Linked DNA regions of Syntrophotalea carbinolica DSM 2380. The protein of the gene in region 1 interacts with the protein of each later gene in a pairwise test. Links are inferred from orthologs where the notes say so. Each region holds a gene or a part of one and is shown in the gene's direction. Other genes may lie near its edges.

What was found. Proteins that work in one complex are often made in the same cells at the same time.
Region 2: the proteins of pheT (region 1) and secD interact in binary tests that used the Escherichia coli proteins (3 or more experiments, as listed by UniProt). The link is inferred for Syntrophotalea carbinolica DSM 2380 from one-to-one orthologs.

The regions. Positions count from the first base shown.
Region 1 is NC_007498.2:1,670,254-1,674,433, forward strand. Bases 1-3,088 are described here. They hold pheT (phenylalanine--tRNA ligase subunit beta), read left to right. Parts: upstream 1-381; coding sequence 382-2,796; downstream 2,797-3,088. Other genes in these bases: pheS (phenylalanine--tRNA ligase subunit alpha), read left to right, coding at 1-331; PCAR_RS08015 (integration host factor subunit alpha), read left to right, coding at 3,077-3,088. Outside these bases: more of PCAR_RS08015, read left to right, coding at 3,089-3,358; PCAR_RS08020 (MerR family transcriptional regulator), read left to right, coding at 3,381-3,731; 5'/3'-nucleotidase SurE, read left to right, coding at 3,795-4,180.
Region 2 is NC_007498.2:2,204,976-2,210,092, reverse strand. Bases 1,054-4,001 are described here. They hold secD (protein translocase subunit SecD), read left to right. Parts: upstream 1,054-1,700; coding sequence 1,701-3,302; downstream 3,303-4,001. Other genes in these bases: secF (protein translocase subunit SecF), read left to right, coding at 3,313-4,001; yajC (preprotein translocase subunit YajC), read left to right, coding at 1,184-1,495; tgt (tRNA guanosine(34) transglycosylase Tgt), read left to right, coding at 1,054-1,096. Also shown: more of tgt, read left to right, coding at 1-1,053; more of secF, read left to right, coding at 4,002-4,236; single-stranded-DNA-specific exonuclease RecJ, read left to right, coding at 4,330-5,117. UniProt on the Escherichia coli protein: Part of the Sec protein translocase complex. Interacts with the SecYEG preprotein conducting channel. SecDF uses the proton motive force (PMF) to complete protein translocation after the ATP-dependent function of SecA.

The DNA.
Region 1 (4,180 bases):
CAGCTTTTTGTCCCAGATTTTCGGCAAAGGTCTGAATGTAAGGTTTCGTCCTTCATTTTTCCCTTTCACCGAACCGAGTGCCGAAGTCGATATCCAATGTGTGATGTGCAAAGGGAAGGGGTGCAGGGTTTGCAAGAATTCCGGCTGGCTGGAAATTCTTGGCAGCGGCATGATCGATCCCGAAGTGTTCAAGTCGGTCGATTATGATTCCGAAACTTATAGCGGCTTTGCTTTTGGTATGGGTGTGGAACGCATTGCCATGCTTAAATACGGGGTCAATGATTTGCGACTCTTCTTCGAAAATGACGTACGGTTTTTGCGTCAGTTCTAAGAGCTTTTTCGTTTCCTGTGCACCTATAATTATTTCAGAGGATCGCTGTTATGATCGTTACCTATAATTGGTTGAAAGAGTTTGTCGATTTTGAAATGAGTCCGGATGAATTGGCCCATCGCTTGACCATGGCCGGTCTTGAAGTCGATAGTATGGATTTTATTGGTGAGGGTCTTGACAGCGTCGTGACTGCTCGACTGGTTTCCGTCGATAAGCATCCCGATGCCGATAAGTTGACTGTTTGTCAAGTGGATTACGGTCAGGATACGGTGCAGGTAGTTTGCGGTGCAACCAACCATAAGGCTGGAGATGTCGTCGCGTTAGCCACGGTGGGGACCGTCCTGCCTGGCGATTTTAAAATTAAAAAGTCCAAGATTCGCGGCATGGAGTCGTTCGGGATGCTCTGCTCTGAAAAAGAACTTGGGCTTGCTCAAGATTCCGACGGTATCATGATCCTGTCTCCCGATTGTGAGCCTGGGCAACCCGTGTTCGAAGTTTTGGGGCTTAAGGATGTTCGTTACGAGCTTGGATTGACCCCCAATCGTCCCGATTGTCTCAGCGTACTGGGGGTGGCAAGGGAAGTTTCCGCGATGTGCGGACGTTCTTTGAACGTAAATTTACCTCCTTTGTCCGAGGGGGATGAGTCGACCCGGGCGCTTACTTCGGTAACCATTGAGGATGCAGAGTATTGCCCGCGCTACGCCGCTCGTCTGATTCGCGGTGTAAAGGTCGGGCCTTCTCCGGACTGGTTGGTGAGGAAATTGGAGTCGGTGGGGCAACGGTCGGTTAACAATGTCGTTGACGTAACCAACTTTATCCTTATGGAATTGGGGCATCCGCTGCATGCTTTCGATTATCAGCGCCTGGCCGAAGGGCGCATCGTTGTAAAACGCGCCGCCAGCAAGGAACAGTTTACCACTCTCGATAGCGTCAGTCGCAGTCTTGAAAAAAGCGACCTGGTGATTTGTGATGGCCAGGGGGCAGTTGCTTTGGCCGGCGTTATGGGTGGCGAAAATTCCGAGGTTGTGGCTGAAACGGTTGATATCCTGCTTGAAAGCGCCTATTTCAATCCCTTGGCCATTCGTCGGACCAGCAAACGCCTGTCGTTGCGCAGCGAGGCGTCCCATCGGTTCGAACGTGGCGCCGATATCGCTATGGTGCCGGTTGCTCTGGATAAGGCTGCCGCGCTTATCGTTCAGGTCGCCGGAGGTGTCGTTTGCAAGGGGATGATAGACGAATTCCCCCGTCCGTTGGCCGAACGCAAGGTGACCTTGGCCGTTCAGCGTGTCAATGAAATCCTCGGCCTTAAGCTGGGGATGGATGATATTCAGGCTCACTTGCTCTCTATCGGCCTGGAGGTGCAACCGGTTGAAGAAAAAGACATCGACCGACTGGTGGTCACCATACCGTCTTTTCGTCCCGACCTGGAAAGAGATATCGACCTGGTTGAAGAGGTGGCACGACTTAACGGTTATGACAATATCCCTGTGACGATGCCCGCCGGTCGTATGCTCTGTCATCTTCCTCCGCAGCATTTGAGGGAAGTTAAACGTTTGCGCGACGTCATGGTTGCTGCCGGCTTTAACGAAACGGTTAATTACTCTTTTGTGGCGCCAGAGGCCTGGGATCGCCTGGAGCTGTCGGACGATGACCCGCGTCGGGAACCGGTTAAAATTCTCAATCCTCTGACTGAAGATCAGTCGGTTATGCGTACCAGTCTGGTGCCCAGCTTGTTGGAATGCGTTACGCGGAATGTGGCTTATCAGAATAGCGACCTGCATCTGTTCGAGCTGCGCCCTGTGTTCTTGACGCATACGGACGATGTGCTTCCTATCGAAAAGTGGCGACTTTGTGCCGTTTTGTGTGGTCGTCGCGAACAGGAAGGCTGGAGGCAGAATGACGAAAAAGTCGATTTTTACGATCTTAAAGGGGTCGTTGAACAGATCCTGGACAGCTTTAATGTCGCCAAAGTGACCTGGGATGGAAGTTCCAGTGAGAACTTTCTCCACCCTGGTAAATCCTGTACCTTGAAGCAGAAAAAGACAGTATTGGGCACTCTGGGCGAAGTTCATCCCAAGGTGTTGGCCGCTTTTGATATCGACCAGCCTGTTTATCTGCTGGATCTCGATTTCGAGCAGTTGCTTATGGCGGCCGGCGGTCATGGTGGTTTCAGTGCACTCTCCCGGTTTCCGCAAGTTGCCAGAGACAGTGCCTTTCTGGTCGATGAAGACATCCCCTTCAGTGAAATCTCCGAGGTATTGAACCGGTCCACAGGCAAGCTGGTAGAGGATATCGTATTGTTTGACGTATACCGGGGTAAAGGGATTCCCGAAGGCAAGAAGAGTTTGGCCATCCGGGTGCGTTACCGCAGTGACGATCGAACGCTCAAGGATGAAGAAATCCAAAAAGCCCATGATAAGATTGTTAAGGCGCTGATCGCCAAACTCGGGGCCGAAATACGCTAAATCTCCTTGCTTAAGGAGGGTAACCCGAGGTGCGGCCGGCTTCTTATTTCTTTGGCTATGCCTGATGACATCCCGGAGATTCCGGTCGGAACGGATGGGGGCTTGCTCCTGGGAATTGGTGATGATTGCGGCAATCGATTTGTTTTTCGCGTGGCAGGGGCAAGTTTGTCCAGCAGGCTGTAATGTCTCAGTGCTAAAAATCGGTTGCTTAGGGAAAGTCCCTGTGATATAAAAAAACGCGTGAATTCAAGTATCTGTGGTTCAAAAGGGGGACGTGGCCATGACTAAGGCTGATCTGGTGGAAAAAGTTTATCTGAAGACCGGGTTTTCTAAAAAGGAATCTTCAGATATCGTTGAGATGGTATTTGATCTTATGAAGAACACCCTCGAAAAGGGTGAAAAGATCAAACTTGCCGGATTCGGTAATTTTGTCGTCAAGCAAAAAGCTACCCGCCGCGGGCGTAATCCACAGACTGGCGAAGAAATAGAAATCAGCTCCCGTAATATTCTGACCTTCAAGCCGAGTCAGGTACTTAAGGCAGCTATTAACGAGCAGGACTGATTCTGCTCGCCCTGGGCCCTTTATGCAGGTATCCATCCCTGATAAGCTTTACTTTAAGATCGGTGAGGTGGCGCAGTTGACAGGCGTCAAGCCTCATGTCCTGCGTTACTGGGAATCCGAGTTCCGACAAATTCGCCCGGTTAAAAGTCAGGGTAAGCAGCGACTTTATCGACGCGACGATATCGAATTCGTTCTTAACCTGAAAGATATCCTGTACGGACAAGGGTATACGATCGCCGGTGCAAAAAAAATATTAGCCAAACAGGCTGGTTCCGAAAAGGCAGCCTCCTCGGTTAATCCGGAGGAGGCTGTTGAACTTTTGCGCGACATACGTCGGGACTTACTGCAATTAAGAGCCTCGCTGGAGCCGTGACTCCAGGGGCCGTTTTTGATTTCATACCTTCTGCATAACTAAAACCTTCCCACGAGGCGTTTATTGCTGATCCTGGTAACCAACGATGATGGTGTCCATGCCCCCGGCATCGCAGCCCTGGCCGATTCCCTGCACGGGTTGGGTCAGGTCGTGGTTGTCGCGCCCGATAGAGATCGCAGCGCCATTGGCCATGCGCTAACCCTTCATGCTCCCTTACGTGCTGACGAATTGCGACCCGGCGTTTTTGCCGTTGACGGGACACCTACCGATTGCGTTAACCTCGGTATTCACGGGTTACTTTCATCGGTGCCCGACCTGGTTGTTGCCGGCATCAATCGCGGTGCCAACCTTGGTGACGATATTACTTACTCCGGTACCGTTTGTGCCGCTATGGAGGCGACCTTGATGGGGGTACCCGCGCTGGCCGTTTCGCTTGAAGGGGACACCTT
Region 2 (5,117 bases), 540 kb from region 1 along the record:
TACCACCAGCAGAGCCCGCCGCGGCAGGATGATCACTCGGCGAGGCGTGGTCGAAACGCCCGTGTTTATGCCGGTAGGTACCCAGGGTACGGTCAAGGCTATTTTGCCGGAGCAGTTGAAGGAAGAAGGCGCTCAGATTATACTTGCCAACACCTATCACCTGTTTTTGCGGCCAGGCCATGAACGTGTCAGGCGATTAGGCGGCTTGCACCGTTTCATGCACTGGGACGGACCGATTTTGACGGACAGCGGCGGTTTTCAGGTTTTCAGCCTCGGGAAATTGCGCAAAATAAGCGAAGAAGGTGTACGTTTTCAGTCCCATCTTGACGGCTCCCATCAGATCCTTACGCCGGAGCTGTCTATCGCCGTGCAGGAGGCTTTGGGGTCAGATATCATCATGGTCTTTGATGAATGTATTCCCTATCCGTCTTCGCGCGAGTATGTCGCCGAATCTACGGCCCTTTCAACGCGCTGGGCCGAGCGATCCAAAAAAGCCCGCAGCGCACAGGACGGTTCAGCCCTGTTCGGTATTGTACAGGGAGGCATGCATGCCGATCTGCGCCGCCAAAGTGCCGAGCAGCTCATGGAGATCGGCTTTGACGGCTATGCCCTTGGCGGCCTGTCCGTCGGCGAAGAAGCCGAGCGTATGTACGAGATGATGGATGTGGCCCTGCCGCTGTTGCCTGACAACCGGCCGCGTTACGTCATGGGGGTAGGGACGCCGGAAAACCTTATTGAAGGCATTGCCCGTGGGGTCGACATGTTCGATTGCGTCATGCCGACACGCAATGCCCGCAACGGAACATTGTTTACGTCTTTCGGCAAGATCAGCATCAAACAGGCGCGTTACGCCGACGACGACGGTCCCATCGACCCTGACTGCGGATGCTATGTCTGCCGTCATTATAGCCGTGCCTATCTGCGGCACCTGTTTCAAAGCAACGAGATCCTGGCTTCGATGCTCAATACCCGGCATAACCTTCACTACTATCTGGATTTGATGGCGCAGGCACGTGTTGCCATCGAAGAGGACCGGTTCGAAGCCTTCCGTGCGGATTTTTACCGACGTAGAAACGATGGCGGCCTGTCGGTTTGAAAAAGTCGGAGACTGTTCTTGCATTTATGTTAGTCTGCTCATAAACTCAACCTCGAAGATCGAAACTTCAAACTAAAGGAGCTGATTATGTTCTGGATTTCCGAAGCACATGCCATGGCGGCCCCTCCCGGTGGTCAAAGCAATCCCTACGGAACGGTCATCATGCTGGTGTTGATGTTCGGTATTTTTTACTTTTTGCTGATTCGTCCCCAGCAAAAACGCGCCAAAGAGCATAAGAACCTGGTGGATGCACTCAAGGTCGGCGATATGGTCGTTACCGCCGGCGGCATTCATGGCAAAGTGGCCAGCGTGCAGGATGAAATCGTCACCCTGGAAGTTGCCACCGGTGTCAAAATCAAGATGAATCGTTCCTCTATTGTAAGTGTTGGGCAGAATTAAGCCTCAGGGGGTAACCCTTTCGGCGGATCCGACCTGTTGCTTTTGCATGTTGCCATTGCGGGCGGGAAGAGATTCTTATTTACGGCGCTGACGCTTGCTGCGAGCGTTATTGAGATTCGGCAGGACCTCCTGCCGGAATACTCAACTCGCGGGGGATTGTCGGACGACGTGTTGCCATTGATTGCGAAAGGAGTAGTGAAAAGCCATGTCCAAGAGCATCAAGCTGCGGGGAGGGGTTGTACTGTTCTGCCTCGCTCTGTCATTGTTGGCTTTAATGCCGACTCTGTTTCCCAACAGTTCCCCTGATTGGCTGAAGAAGAGCTTCGACCCTTTGCATCTCGGACTCGATCTGCAGGGCGGCATGCACCTGGTTCTCGGGGTTGATGTCGAAAAAGCGGTCGAAAGCCGGATCGACGGCATCGTCGACCAGGTGGAAACCGAGCTGAAAGAAAAAGACATCATTTTCAAGCGCGTCTCCCGGGTGGGTAACGATCGCTTGGTTGTCGTTGTTTATGACGACGAGGCCGGCAAGCAGGTCGATGCCTTTATGGCCGACGGCGGCTATCGCGATCTGGAGCCTTTAACATTGGAAACTCAGGGCGGTTATATCGAAAAATATTTCCGCTTTTCCTCTTCTGCCGTGGCGTCCATCCAGGATAATGCCGTGAAGCAGGCTCTCGAGACCTTACGTAACCGCATCGACCAATTCGGCGTCAGTGAAACCGTTCTGCAAAGGCAGGGCAGCGACCGTATTCTGGTTCAGTTGCCCGGCATCAAGGATCCCCGGCGGGCCGTGGACCTGCTCGGCAAAACCGCTTTGCTCGAATTCAAGATGGTTGCGGAAAACATCGATCTGCAGGCTGCGGCCAAAGGGGTGTTGCCTCCCGGTACCCAGTTGCTTTACGAAAGACAGGTTGACCGGCGCAGTGGCGCGGTCACCCAGACGCCCTTGGTGGTCTACGACAAAACCGTGCTTACCGGCGATCTGGTCTCCGATGCGCAGGTGCGGATAGACCCCCGATTCAACGAACCCTACGTATCGATCGACTTCAATGCTGTCGGTGCCAAGCGTTTCGACCAGATAACCGCTTCCAATGTCGGCAAGCGCATGGCCATCGTGCTTGACGATACCGTTTATTCCGCGCCGTTTATCCGCGAACGGATCTCCGGCGGCAGCGCGCAGATCTCCGGTTCCTTCGACGAGCAGGAGGCCACCGATCTGGCCATCGTACTGCGGGCCGGATCATTGCCTGCGCCGGTTACCATCCTTGAAAATCGCACCGTCGGTCCCTCCCTCGGTCTGGATTCCATCCATCGTGGTATCTGGTCGGTCATTATCGGCTGCGTGGCGGTGGTGCTGGCCATGGGCATCTATTACAACCTCGCCGGCCTGGTGGCCAACCTGGCCCTGGTACTCAACCTGGTGTTCATTATGGCCATGCTGAGTCTGTGCAAGGCCAGTCTCACGCTGCCAGGTATCGGCGGTATCGTGCTGACTCTGGGGATGGCGGTGGATGCCAATGTGCTCATTTATGAGCGTATCCGTGAGGAGTTGCGGCTCGGCAAGAGTGCCCGCAATGCCCTGGAGGCCGGCTACAGTAAAGCCTTTTTGACCATTATGGATGCCAATATCACGACCCTGATCGCTGCTTTGGTGCTCTTTCAGTTCGGCACCGGTCCGGTCAAAGGCTTTGCCGTGACCCTGTCCATCGGGATTGCCGCGTCGCTGTTTACGGCGATATTCGTCTCACGTGTTATTTTCGACTTTTTCCTGGAACGCTACCAGGTCAAGCGATTGAGTATCTAGGGAGGACGGCATGCAGGTTATCAAGCATGATATCAATATAAATTTTGTCGGCTGGCGCAAACTGGCGCTGATCTTCTCTCTGGTGCTGATTGTAGTGGGCATGGGTTCTCTGGTCGTCAAGGGCGGTCCCAATTACGGTATCGATTTTTCCGGGGGAACCCTCATTCAGGTCAAGTTTACCGAAGCGACCAAGGCAGCCCAGATCAAGTCCGCTCTTAAGGAGATGGATATGAAGGGTTTGCTGGTGCAGAACTTCGAGGGAGATTCCCATGAATTTCTGCTGCGCGCCCAGGATACCAGTTCCGAGCTCGAGGGGCTTGCTGATGAGATTCGCCTTCACCTGGAAAAAACCTACGGTGAAGGTACCGTTGAAATCCGCAGGGTGGAAATGGTCGGTCCGCAGGTCGGTAAGGATTTGCGCAAAAAAGGTCTGCTGGCCATTGTCTTTGCCATGGTCGGCGTCCTGATCTATATCACCATTCGTTTCGAGTTCAAGTTCGCCGTGGGTGCCATCATCGCCCTGCTGCACGATGTACTTATCACCCTTGGCGCGTTTTCCTTGTTCAACAAGGAGATCGATCTGCCGATCATCGCCGCTTTTCTGGCCATCATCGGTTACTCTCTGAACGACACCATTATCGTTTACGATCGCATCCGCGAAAACTGCGCGAAATCGACCAAGGAGGAATTCCCCACCAGGGTCAATGCCAGTATCAACGAAACCCTGTCCCGGACCATTCTTACCTCCGGAACGACGCTGCTGGTTATCCTGGCCTTGTTCCTGTTTGGTGGCGGTGTCATCCACAACTTCGCATTCGCCATGCTGGTCGGGGTGGTGGTCGGAACCTATTCGTCGATTTTTGTTGCCAGCCCCGTGTTGCTGTTCTGGGATGACTACAAGAATCGCAAGCAGGCGGCCGTCAAGGCACCTTGATTGCGGGTTGCCGTTACTGGTAAAAATGGGGCCGGGGGGGGAAACCCTTCCGGCCCTTTCACTTTTGGTGCGTACCGATCGATCCGAGGAAATATGAGTGAAGCATCCGACACGCTCTGGTTAGAGCGAGACGTTAGCGAACAACTCGATGCCGTGGCTTTGCAGCAATGCCTGGGCCTGTCGCGACTTGCATCGGAAGCGCTGTTGCGGCGCGGGCTTGGCTCCCTCGATGAGGTGCAAGCCTTTTTGCAGGCAAAACTGTCCAGTATGCCCGATCCCTGCCTGATGGCCGATATGGACAAGGCCGTAGAGCGCCTTGCGCAGGCGGTGTGCAACCGCGAAAAGATTGCGGTGCACGGCGATTATGACGTCGACGGCATATCCGGTACAGCGTTGCTGGTTGAAACCCTGAGGGCCTTCGGGGCCCGGGTTTCCTATCATATTCCGCTGCGTCTCAAGGACGGCTACGGCGTTTCCGCCGCGGCCCTGGAAGATTGCGCGACCCATGGCGCGACTCTTGCGGTGACCGTGGACTGCGGTGTTTCCGCGCACGCACAGGCCATGCGGGCGGCTGAACTGGGGCTGGATCTGATCATAACCGACCATCATCAGGTTCCGGAAACGCTACCTGCGGCCCTTGCCATTGTCAATCCATCCCGCCCGGATTGCGGTTATCCTTTCAAGAATCTCGCCGGTGTCGGGGTGGCATTTTTGCTGTTGGTCGCGTTGCGAAAACACCTCCGGGATCTTGGTCACTGGAAGACGGTTTGCGAGCCCGACCTGCGTTACGGACTCGATCTTGTCGCTTTGGGGACAATTGCCGATATTGTACCGCTCAAGGGCCTCAACCGGGCCTTGACCAAGGCGGGACTGGAGTTGCT